2 regions of the Neobacillus sp. K501 genome follow, and region 2 is predicted to be linked to the other one. Evidence: riboswitches for the same ligand, from Rfam matches in the RefSeq annotation. Region 2 holds a riboswitch; the other holds the start of a gene.
What was found. A riboswitch is a leader RNA that binds a small molecule or an ion and turns the genes downstream of it on or off. The one in region 2 is predicted to bind cyclic di-AMP.
Positions count from the first base shown of each region.

Region 1 (6,258 bases), on a different contig from region 2:
TTAATCGCGGATTCAAAAATTCTTCCGTTTAATAGACGCGGGGTTAAGCTGTTTTTACCCTTTACTTCGATAGAATTATAGATTAAGAAGCGTAAATCCCGCATGAAAATGGAGATATACAATAAAAGCTCCAATCTCACCATCTGAGTTAGGTGAGATTGGAGCTTTTTCCATGATTACAAATTTAATATTGTGGCGGGTATGGATAAGTACCGGAATACGGGTAGGGAGCAGGGTAAGGATATGGGTAAGGAGTTGGTACTGGATAAGCACTAGGTGATGCCGCTGCCCCTAAGGCTAGACCGGTTAATGTACCGACACCAAATCCGCTAGGATAGTAGCCTCCATGCCAATGTCCACCCTGTCCCCAACCAGGATAACCGCCACCGTGATGCCAACTAGCATGGCCGCCACCATGTCCCCAAGAAGCATGACCGCCGCCCCCGTGTGGCCTCAAATGTTCAGGATAATAATTCATCATATTCATCTCTCCTTTAGCCGTGAGTTCCCTATACTATATGTCTATGGTGCCAAAGTGCCTTTCTGTTAACCAGAGTGGCTCTGGATGTTAAATCTAGTATTGCAATTTTTTTACAAACCCTGTTAAAATTAGTGTAATATTACACTATTTGGAGTTGGTTTGGTGAATACACCACCTATAAGAAAAAAACAGTCTTTACATAAAAACCCTTGGTTTCTTGGTACAGTAGTGTGTATCTTTGTTATCGCCGTGGTTTTAAACATCCCTATTCAAAAAAGAAAATACGGCCTCTCACAGAGCAATTTGACAACCGATTATGCAGGTCTGCTGCCTGAACGGATCGAAAGAATTGTCAAAACTGGAGATCGGATTGAATTACAAAAAATTGTTAAGGAAGCCAATGAAAAGGGCCAGCATATTTCTATCGCTGGATTGCAGCATTCGCAAGGCGGTCACACGTATTACACGGATAGCATTGTATTAGATATGAAGACGTTTAATAAAGTCCTTGAAATCGATCAACAGAAAAAAACGGTAAAAGTTGATAGCGGGGCGACCTGGGAAGATGTTCAAGAAGCGGTTCAGCCTTACGGGCTCGCACTTAAAGTGACCCAGTCCCAGTCGATTTTCACGATAGGTGGATCACTCTCCGTAAATGCACATGGGCGGGATATCCGTTTTGGGCACATGGCAGGAACCGTCAAGGAAATGACCATCTTGACTCCAACAGGGGAGATCAAAACCGTTACTCGAAAAGACTCAGAAGATTGGATGAAGTATGTATTGGGTGGTTATGGATTATTCGGTGTCATTTTGGATGTCACACTTGAATTAACGGAAAATGACACTTACACCATCCATACAAAGGAAATCAAAACAAGTGAGTATGAAGCCTATTTTACTAAACTGCTGAGGGAAGAGGAGGCAGCGATGCATTATGCGAGAGTCAGTGTGGCCCCGAAATCATTTTTGAACGAAATGTATGTAATAGATTACAAGAACACTGGAAAAGAGGATCATCAAACACCGCTAAAACAAGAACATGGTGCCCGGATTGGCAAGCTGGCACTGGATATTGGCCGACAAGGCGGGGGATTGGAAGATCTTTTCTGGGAAAATCAAAAAAGGCTGATGAAGTCCCTCGAGGGAGAAGAGGTAACCCGCAATAATGTCATGCGTGGAAATTCTGCCTTTATGGAATTCACTCAACCTGGCCGGGTAGAAGTGCTGCAGGAGTTCTTCATTCCAGTCGATCGATTTGATGAATATATTCGAGACTTAAAGAAAATTCTCCCCGCAAATGATAAAGAGGAAGATTTTTTAAATTCATAACATCACCGTTCGTTATTCGGTAAAGGACGATTACACTTCTTTAAATTATGCCAATGAAGATATGTTGGGACTCGTGATTTTAATCCAACATGGTTTAAAAGATAAAGAGATTGAGGATGCGAAAGTCATGATTCAAGAGTGGACAGATTTGACTCTGAAGCACAGAGGGACCTATTATCTCCCGTATTATCCTTATCAAACAAAGGAGCAGTTTCGTACGGCTTATCCAAACTGGGAGACGTTTCTTGAAGAAAAATTAAAAAGAGATCCCAATGGTGTTTTTCGAAACATCTTTTATGAAAATTACTTTTAAGGATGGAGCCTAGGATGAAATTATTGCGTGAACGTTATGTCCCTTTGGTAGTTTCGGTCGGTCAGGTTGTGATATTTCCCTATTATATCCTTTGGTTAAAAGAAGCCTCCTTGACCTTTACTTTATTTACTTGGTTGTTTGCTGCTTTTTCTTTTAGTGCGGCCTTTGGATATCGAATCCACCAAGCTGGAAAGAAGCCTACGCAGCATTCCTCAATCGCATTTGTTTACCTTGGGATGGGTTGTGTTTATCTATTCGTAGGCAATTTAAGAACTTCATTCGAAACTTTTCCTTATATGGCTCTGCTTTTTCAGGTCTGTCTCGGATTCTTGCAAGGTTACCATCACGCCTGGCATATCGAGCAGCATACCTTTCGGTTACACGCCATCCATCACTATCTTCTTGTAGGGGTCATCATGGTAGGGCTCTCATTTATAAAAATCATCTCCCCGTTAGTCTTCATTACGGCCTTCGGGGTTATATTATTGCTTTGCGGGCTGGGATTTCTTCTTTTTGTGAAAAAGAAGGATAGCACCGATTAAAATAGGGAGAAGAAGGGATTTATATATAATTAGAATAATAAGTTGGGGGAGATTTAAGGATTTTTGCAGTATTTTATTCAGTTACTTTTAATTAATGGGTGCATTTTAAATTATTTCTTTACAAATAGGTATGATTGGGAGTAAGATTTCTTCATAAAAAATATATTATTATCGCTTAATTCCGTTTAGGAAACGGGGGAACCAACTTGGCAATAGTTAAAATCACTCATAAACTATTGTCTTGGGGTGAATCTTAAGAAAAGATGTTTTACGCATTCTTTCTTGGTAGGGTTACATTCAGATCCGAGTCCGACAGCTAACCTCGTAAGCGTTTGAAGAGACATCAATCATCGTGTTTTGGCATATTTTTTATCATGCAAAAAGTAGCCACGTAGAGATATTCTCTTCGTGGTTTTTTCCTTTTAAAATTATTTAATAAAAAAGGAGAGTCTATTTTGAAGTTGTTAAAAAGAAATGGGAATTTAATTAAATTGCATCCTGCCCAAATACTTGTTATTGGTTTCGGAAGCCTAATATTATTAGGTACGTTACTCTTTATGCTACCAATAGCCACACATGAAGAGGGACGTGGACTTAGTTTCGTTGATGCTTTATTTGAGGCGACCTCTGCGGTTTGTGTAACAGGTTTGGCGGTAGTAGATACGGGAACTACTTTTACATTATTTGGAGAAATCGTTCTGCTATGTTTGATTCAAATTGGTGGTTGGGGATTTATGACCACAGGAATATTTATGTTTATTATTCTGGGTAAAAAGATTGGACTAAAGGAACGTTTATTACTTCAAGAATCATTAAATGTTTTTTCTCTTGCGGGAGTTGTTAGCCTGGTAAAACGGATCATTTTCATCACTTTTATTGTGGAACTATTGGGTGCAGCTGTTTTAGCCATTCGTTGGTCATTTGAAATGCCGCTGACGAAAGCCATTTACTATGGAATATTCCATTCGATCTCTGCTTTTAATAATGCTGGGTTTGGTCTTGAACCGGACAATCTGAGTAAATGGGTAAGTGATCCCACTGTAAATATAATGATCACCTTCCTTTTTATAACGGGAGGTATTGGTTTTACAGTAATTCTCGATCTCTTTTTTAAAAAATCCATTCGAAAATTATCCTTACATTCAAAAGTGGCACTACTTATGACACTCATATTAAACATCTTAGGACCCTTAGTCATTTTGCTCTCAGAATTTAGCAATCCAGCTACTATTGGAAATATGCAGTTCGGAGATAAGCTATGGGCATCATACTTTCAAGGCGTTGTAACAAGGACTGCAGGCTTTAATACGATTGATATTGGGGCGATGAACCTTTCATCCCTTGTATTCATGATGGCTTTAATGTTTATTGGTGCATCTTCAGGGTCTACTGGAGGCGGTATTAAAGTCACAACTTTCGCCATCATCATTTTCGCTTTTTGGGCTGTGATTACGAATCGAAATGAAGTAAATATTTTTAAAAGGAGAATTTCGTGGGAATTGGTTAATAAATCATTATCGATTGTTGTGGCAGGGATGTTTTTTATCTTCCTCATCTTCTTCCTATTAACTTTTTCCGAAGATGCTGATATGAGTATACTTCTATTTGAAACGATTTCAGCTGCTGGTACAGTAGGTTTGTCTGCAAATTTCACTCCCGAACTATCTACTTTTGGCAGAGTTTTGATTACCATTATGATGTTTATTGGTAGGCTTGGACCTTTAACCATGGCTTTTGCGCTTTTATATAATCGAAAAGAAGCCAAGGTGAGATATGCGGAGGAAAAAATATTAATTGGCTAGGGAAAAACGAAGGAAGGGACTGCAGTGGCAGTCCCTCAACGATAACAATTGGGCTGGTCTTCAGGTGACCCAGAAAAGCTTATAGTAACGAGGGCGTAAATCCATGCAGGATTAACGGCCTTTTTGTTGAGTTATAAGTCCATAGACTCTGCCCTTCTACTCAACACCTTTAAGATCAAGCTACCATTTCGGTGGCTTTTTCTTCTTGAACTAAAGGAGTTTAGTTGAACAAGGAATTTATACTTTGTCTGTTGAATTTGTAATACTAAATAAGGTTTTTTAATATTCCTAAAGTATATTTTACGGTTAATTTATTTTCTTATTGCGGAGGGGTTTTATTGCAAACACTTTTTAGATATAACTGGATGGTAAGAGAAGACTGGTATCGTTGGTGTGAAGAGTTAAGTGAAGAAGAGCTTTTGCAAAAACGAACGGGTGGAATGGGAAGTATATTGCAAACACTTTTCCACATTGTTGACGTCGAGTGGAGTTGGATACGTATCTTACAGGGTAAAACTGACTTTCAGGAGAGTTTCGATAATTATAAAAGCTTGAACAAGGTTCGAAAATTGGACGCAGAATTTCATTTAGAAGTAGAGAACTTTGTGAACAACTGGGATGCTAGTATGGAAAATCAATTATTTTACGATACCCTGCCAGATGGAAGAATTGTAACGGATACTTGGGGTGAAGTTATGCGACATGCCATTGCTCACGAAATTCACCATATAGGACAATTATCAATTTGGGCAAGAGAATTGGGAAGAAAGCCCATTTCTGCAAACCTTATCGGTCGGGGGCTTTCCTCTTATTCGAAAAAATAATTCAAATAGATATTAATTTATTTAGTTTCTGTTCATTAACCGATGCGATGCTCTAAAGTGGCATCGCCTTTTCCATTGGCAATTTCAGGACTGTTTTGTGGAGCAAAAAGGGTTTGTGAAGTATTGTACTTAAACAAATGGGGGCGTTACTCGAAGATCTGGCTGCCAAATTGGTGGCCTTTTCTTATTGAACAAAAGGGGAGTTTAGTTGAACAATCGTCATTAGCTTTTTTTAAAAATCTGGTCATATAGTGAGTATAGACATATTGATACCAGGTAAATTGAATTTAATGCTAAGATCAATTAAGCACAAGATTATAATGAGTTGCTTTCTGAAGTGTAGGTACAAATAAAAACATTAAAACAAATTTAAACCACTTAGGTAATTGGGATTATTTAGGGTGTCTTTTAATGATGCTGCCTGTATAAACGGCAGCTTCATTACGTTATTGGTGCCTATTACTAACGGATTAATTCGACGTAGTTGGCTAGTAAAATGTCGCCCTTTGCTAGTTACAAGGCTATATTGAATAGGTAATATAATATCTGTCCCGTTAACTAGGCAGAACACTATCACAACCAAAACTAGTGAATGTGTAGATAGCTAAAGGAGGACCCATTATGAAGTCTCATACTCGTATTAAAATCCCAGCAGGATTTTGGGCAGGCATACATCAATTAGGGATTGCCCCCCACGAAGTTGCTCGAAAAGCACGACTACCGCTCACCATTATTACTGACCCAGTTGTCACTACCGACCAATATTTCGCGATTTGGCAGGCTTATTCCGATCTCATTGATGACACTGCCAAAGGAATTATCAAGCTTACGACCGTCTTTGAAACAGCGCATTTTCCACCCACAGTCTTAGCTACTTATCATGCTCGTGACTACCGTGACGCTCTAAAACGAATGGCACGGTACAAACAAATGTGTCCCCCTGAAAGCTTACGTATCACCGAGG
Region 1 covers NZ_JBSLYA010000003.1:571,296-577,553, reverse strand. The annotation lists gene ACWM35_RS10725 (metal-dependent hydrolase) at 1-81, shown strand, start outside; gene ACWM35_RS10720 (hypothetical protein) at 185-481, opposite strand; gene ACWM35_RS10715 (FAD-binding oxidoreductase) at 644-1,813, shown strand; gene ACWM35_RS10710 (hypothetical protein) at 1,887-2,126, shown strand; gene ACWM35_RS10705 (hypothetical protein) at 2,141-2,668, shown strand; cyclic di-AMP (ydaO/yuaA leader) riboswitch at 2,831-3,015, shown strand; gene ACWM35_RS10700 (TrkH family potassium uptake protein) at 3,124-4,470, shown strand; gene ACWM35_RS10695 (DinB family protein) at 4,809-5,294, shown strand; gene ACWM35_RS10690 (helix-turn-helix domain-containing protein) at 5,916-6,258, shown strand, end outside.
Region 1: another riboswitch for cyclic di-AMP. It lies ahead of ACWM35_RS10700 (TrkH family potassium uptake protein); the one in region 2 lies ahead of ACWM35_RS17165 (APC family permease).

Region 2 (6,258 bases):
TTTTAATAAATATTATCTTCTTCACTGCTTTCAAAACCAGTTCGTTCTTGGTACCAATTTGTTACTTGTGTAAGTATGCAGTAGACGAGGAAAAAATTCATTGCCCAAACGTTTAGGAATGGTGCCAAGCCTCCAAAATCGATACCATGATATCCTTTTAACTTAATGACAATCATTGATTCTATAAAAATTAATACAAACCCAAGTACACTAGCTACAGCCATCCTAATCATTTTTTCCCCTCCATAAGCTTCTATTAGGCTCGTAATATCTTCTAACGATAAATAGTGACATTTTTGTGAACATCTATATTCCTATTATATTCCAATTGAATGAAAAACCACAACCAAAATGAACAAGAAATTAAAAGGAAGTGAGGGAATTTACGACTTACCCTTAATACGGGATATGGTGATCAATAAGGTCAAGGAAGAGAAATATATCAGAAAGGTATAAACATTAACAAACAACGTATTGGTGTATTGATTTAACCATGGATAACGATAAATCCGTGAATCGGCATTCGTGGGGGTTCCTCCTAATTGCTGGACAAGTTCCTTCACAAAGAAAGTTTCTAAAATAATTGATACGATTAAGAGAACGAGCGCACCAGTTAAGAGGAAGCCCCAAGTTTTCGATTGAAATTGTGCTTCCCTTAATCTTACAAACCATTCAAAGCCAAAGAGGGAAAAGGTTAAAATCACGAAGGGAAAAAGTAGAATAACGGGATTTCCATTACCAGAGAATACATCAGGACCAAAGGTAAATTCCTTTACCATTACAATGGATGTCAAGCATAACAAGAAATAGATGATTAATTGCCTAGATAACAACATCAACACCTCCCGTTAATCAGAATTGCGCAAGCGCCATGTACTGTGGCGACAGGCATAACCCCTTATTGTTTATATATTCAATAACTAGTGCGTTATTCTCAGATCCTTGATCTGAACATGTTTCATGTTGGATTATCGTGATATTTTGTTTTCATTTACATTCCTGTAGGAAGAAAACTTTATGGGGCAATTTTTTTTGGTTTCACCCATAATAAAGATATTGAATATACAGGGGGTTTTTCAATGAGAGAACATATTCTAGAAGTACTTAAACAAATTGAACTCGAGTATGAAGTGAAAATTCTATTTGCCTGTGAATCCGGCAGCCGAGCCTGGGGCTTCCCATCAAAAGACAGTGATTATGATGTCAGATTCATTTATGTCCATAAAACGGACTGGTATCTTTCGATTGACCAGATGCGCGATGTGATTGAGGTTCCGAAGCATGATAAAATTTCAATCCCGATGGATGACCTTTTAGATGTAAGCGGTTGGGAATTGACGAAGGCGTTAAAGCTATTTCGCAAATCAAACCCACCGCTGTTGGAATGGCTGCATTCGGATATTATTTATTATCAGGAATACTCGACGATTGAAAAATTAAAAGAATTGGCAACCGACATCTTTGCTCCACCTTCGTGTATCTATCATTATTTAAATATGGCCAAAGGCAACTATAGGGACTATTTACAACGTGAGGAAGTCAAAATAAAAAAATATTTCTATGTCCTCCGGCCGATTCTTGCAGCCAAATGGATTGAAAAATATTCAACTATTCCTCCAGTCGATTTTACAGATTTGCTCGGAGATATCCTCCAAGCAGGCGATCTAAAAATGGCCATTCAAACGTTATTAGAACGGAAAATTGCAGGAGAAGAGCTAAACCTAGAGCCTAAGGTTGTCGTGATCAATCAATTTTTAAATGAGGAAATACAGCATTTAGAGGATTATGCAAAAGAAATTAAGATGGACATTTCTAATCCAACCGAACGTTTGAACCAATTATTCAGAGAAACCTTGAATGAAGTATGGTAACCATAAATAAAAAGAGGAAATCGAGCATGATTTCCTCTTTAATCCTTTTCTTCCGATTGTTCTTCATGGGGCTCCCCATATAGTTGATTAATTTCCTCTGTTATTTCATCTAAAAATTCATCAGATAATAACGGACGATTTTCTTTCGTCATATTCATTTTCCTTTCGTATTTAATACATCATCAACATGTCCTTTTTCATAAGTTTTATTCTTTCATAAAAAATTCATTTACTTTTTGAGAATACAGGAGTAATATAATCACAGTTTCAAATTTCTAAATCGCTGAAACCATACGGTACGGGGGAACCATTTACGCGGATTATTTTTTATAATCCAGGGGTGAATCCTTTTTAAGGTAGGGCTACTCAATGGTCCGAATCCGACAGCTAACCTCGTAAGCGTTATATGAGAAGGAAGGTGGAGCTTGTGACGCTTGAAAAATAATGTGTCTACAGGTCTATTTACTGATGACTTGTAGGCACTTTTTTTATTCCTGAAATTAATCTCTTTTAGACTTTTTTGGGAAACATAACTAACAAACATAACTAGCAGGCGGTGTATTTATAATGGTTTCAGCCATTAAAAGGTTTTTAATTGGAAGACCTTTGAAATCCCATGAATTAGGGGAACAAAAAATTAATAAAACGAAAGCATTAGCAATTCTTTCTTCTGATGCGTTATCATCAGTGGCCTATGGTCCTGAACAAATACTAATCGTGTTGGTTACATTAGGAGCAGCAGCCTTTTGGTATTCCGTCCCTATCGCAATAGGTGTATTGATACTATTAACAGCTCTAATATTGTCATATCGCCAAATTATCTTTGCTTATCCACACGGAGGCGGAGCTTATGTAGTATCTAAAAGTAATCTAGGAGTTAATCCAGGCTTAATTGCTGGGGGCTCATTATTGGTTGACTATATCCTTACTGTTGCGGTAAGTGTGTCGGCTGGTACGGATGCAATTACCTCCGCTTTTCCTAATTTACATGGCTTTAATGTCGAAATTGCGATAGTATTTGTTATTCTTATTACAATATTAAATCTAAGAGGTGTAACGGAGTCAGCTTCGATATTAGCCTATCCGGTATACTTATTCGTATTAGCCTTGTTTATTTTAATTGGTGTTGGTATCTACAATATTGCTACCGGACAAGTGACACCTGAACTGCATACACCAATTGGTACACCTGTGGCTGGAATCAGCCTGTTTATCCTTTTAAGGGCGTTTGCTTCTGGAAGCTCTGCCTTAACTGGAGTTGAAGCTATATCCAATGCGATTCCTAACTTCAAGGATCCAGCTCCTAACAATGCCGCTAAAACATTAATGATGATGGGCTTATTGCTTGCGATCCTTTTTTCAGGAATCGTTACGTTAGCTTATTTTTATGGCATCTCGCCGAGAGCTGAGGTAACGGTGGTATCACAAATTGCAGAGGAAGTTTTCGGACGAAACTTTATGTACTTCTTTATTCAAGGAACAACAGCCTTAATCTTAATTCTTGCTGCTAATACTGGATATTCTGCCTTCCCATTGCTGGCGGTTAATCTTGCTAAAGATAAGTTTATTCCAAGGATGTTCCTTATTCGCGGGGACCGATTAGGGTACTCAAATGGAATCATTATCCTTGGAATTTCATCGATTTTACTGATCCTTGCTTTTCATGCAGAAACAGAGCATCTTATTCCTCTTTACGCAGTCGGCGTGTTTGTTCCATTTACATTGTCGCAAACAGGAATGATGGTGAAATGGCTTAGAGAAAAACCAACCGGTTGGATTCCAAAATTTATCATCAATACAACGGGAGCCTTGATTAGCTTTATCGTTACATTAATGTTCTTTTTAACAAAATTCTCGCAGGTATGGTCGATTTTAATTTTCTTACCAATTATTATCTTTGTTTTTCACCGGATCAAAAAGCATTATGATGCGGTTGGCGACCAACTCCGGATTACTACATGTGAGCCGGCTGTACCGATTGAAGGGAATGTCATCCTAGTACCTGTTGCTGGTATTACTCATGTCGTAGAAAACACAATAAATTATGCTAAATCCCTTTCCCCAGATCAAATTATTGCCGTATACGTTGCCTTTGATCGAGAAGAGGAGCAAAAGTTTGAGGAAAAATGGAAGAAGTGGCAGCCGGATGTACGACTTGTGACATTGCATTCTCACTATAGAAGTATCATTAACCCGCTGACGAAATTTATTGATATTGTGGAACATAAGGCGAGTGAATCCAACTACAAAGTCACAGTGGTCATCCCACAATTTATTCCTAAAAAAGGCTGGCATAATATTCTTCATAACCAATCTGGGGTCCTGATTCGCACCTTATTGCTGTATCGAAGAAACGTAGTCGTCACGACGGTTCCTTATCACTTAAAAAAATAATATAAGCTATTTTGTGGCATCCCTATATTATGGGATGCTTTTTTTGTATAAATAAAATAATTCCCTCTTGAAAAAACAATAGAAAACGAATATTATTATTAAGTTATTAAAAAACGTTCGTGTTTTGGAGGAAAACCATGTTTAAACTCAAAGAGAACCATACTAATACAAAAACAGAACTGCTTGCCGGTATCACTACCTTCTTTACAATGGTTTACATTGTCGTGGTAAACCCAGTTATTTTAGCAGATGCTGGTGTACCATTCGAGCAAGTTTTCACGGCAACCATCATCTCAGCCGTTATCGGAACACTTTGGATGGCCTTGTTTGCCAATTACCCCATTGCGATTGCACCAGGAATGGGACTTAACGCCTACTTCGCCTACTCAGTCGTCGGTGGCCACCAAAATATTGCCTATGAAACAGCCTTTGCTGCTGTTTTCGTTGCCGGCATCATCTTTGTAATATTGTCATTAACACCTTTCCGGGAAAAATTAATTGATGCGATTCCTGAAAACCTGAAGCATGGCATAACTGCGGGAATTGGATTATTCATTGCGTTTATCGGCCTCAGACTTACTCATATTATTACAGCTCACCCTACCAACCTTGTTGGTTTGGGAGATCTTCGTGCCCCTTCTGCATGGCTTGCCATTGTTGGACTGGCCGTCACACTTATCTTAATGGCACTAAGAATCAATGGTTCATTATTTTTGGGAATGATTATTACCGCACTGATTGCCTTTTTTACAAATCAACTTTCCTTTGATCAAGGTTTCGTTTCTCTCCCTTCTCTTCCTGAGGGAATGATTATCAGTAATCCCTTTACTGCTTTTACGGATGTTATTCAACACAGCTTGTATGCAGTAGTGTTTTCATTTATTCTAGTCACTATTTTTGACACAACAGGGACAATGATTGGAGTTGCAAACCAAGCTGGGTTAATAAAGAATGGCAAATTACCAGGTGCCCGTCAGGCTTTACTATCTGATTCGGTTGCCACAGCAGTCGGTGCCATGTTTGGGACAAGTCCAACTACAGCCTACATTGAATCAACTTCAGGGGTAGCAGCTGGTGGTCGAACAGGACTAACCTCTCTTACTGTCTCAGTTTTGTTCATTCTTTCTGCCTTCTTTGGCCCACTGGTCAGCGCTGTTTCCGGGATATCAGCAATTACGGCACCTGCTCTAATTATTGTTGGCAGCATGATGATGGGCAGCATTGCAAAAATCCGCTGGAATGAGCTTGATGAAGCCTTTCCTGCCTTCCTGGTAATTTTAAGTATGCCACTGACTTCAAGCATAGCAACTGGAATTGCTCTAGGATTTATCAGCTATCCACTTTTAAAAATCGTAAAAGGAAACTGGCGCGAGGTACATCCACTTGTATATGTTTTCGCCGTTTTGTTCTTTTACCAGCTTGCCTTTTTACCACATTAAATGAAAATTAAGAAAGGCCGGAGCACCGGCCTTTTTTAGTCTATATAACACACCTTATTCCGCCCGAGTTTTTTGGACTTGTATAACCCATTGTCAGCACGGTTTAACAAAGTATCTTGCGAGTCACCTGGTTGTGAATGAGTCACACCAAAGCTTCCAGTAATACTTCCTACTCCATTAAAATGGTTGGTTTCTATGACACTTCTTAGATGTTCTGCAAGTTTGGCAGCATCCTTACCTGTTATATTAGAAATGATGATAAACTCTTCCCCGCCCCAACGGCCAAAGAGCTCTTGTTCTGATAGTTGGCTTCGAACCAATTCGGCAAGCTCGACTAAGACTTCGTCACCGACCTTATGTCCATAGTTATCATTGACTGCCTTAAAATGGTCAATATCAAAAAAGATGATGGAGAAGTGCTCTCCCTTTTCACGAAAAGCTTTCAGATTTATTTCAAGCCATACATCAATTTGGAGCCGGTTGGCGATTCTCGTTAAGGAATCGATAAAGGCATACTTCTTAAACATTTCCAAATCAGCATAAGTCTTAAATAT
Region 2 covers NZ_JBSLYA010000007.1:275,183-281,440, forward strand. The annotation lists gene ACWM35_RS17145 (hypothetical protein) at 3-233, opposite strand; gene ACWM35_RS17150 (hypothetical protein) at 384-833, opposite strand; gene ACWM35_RS17155 (nucleotidyltransferase domain-containing protein) at 1,080-1,871, shown strand; gene ACWM35_RS17160 (bacitracin ABC transporter ATP-binding protein) at 1,910-2,023, opposite strand; cyclic di-AMP (ydaO/yuaA leader) riboswitch at 2,143-2,289, shown strand; gene ACWM35_RS17165 (APC family permease) at 2,439-4,265, shown strand; gene ACWM35_RS17170 (NCS2 family permease) at 4,403-5,704, shown strand; gene ACWM35_RS17175 (GGDEF domain-containing protein) at 5,740-6,258, opposite strand, start outside.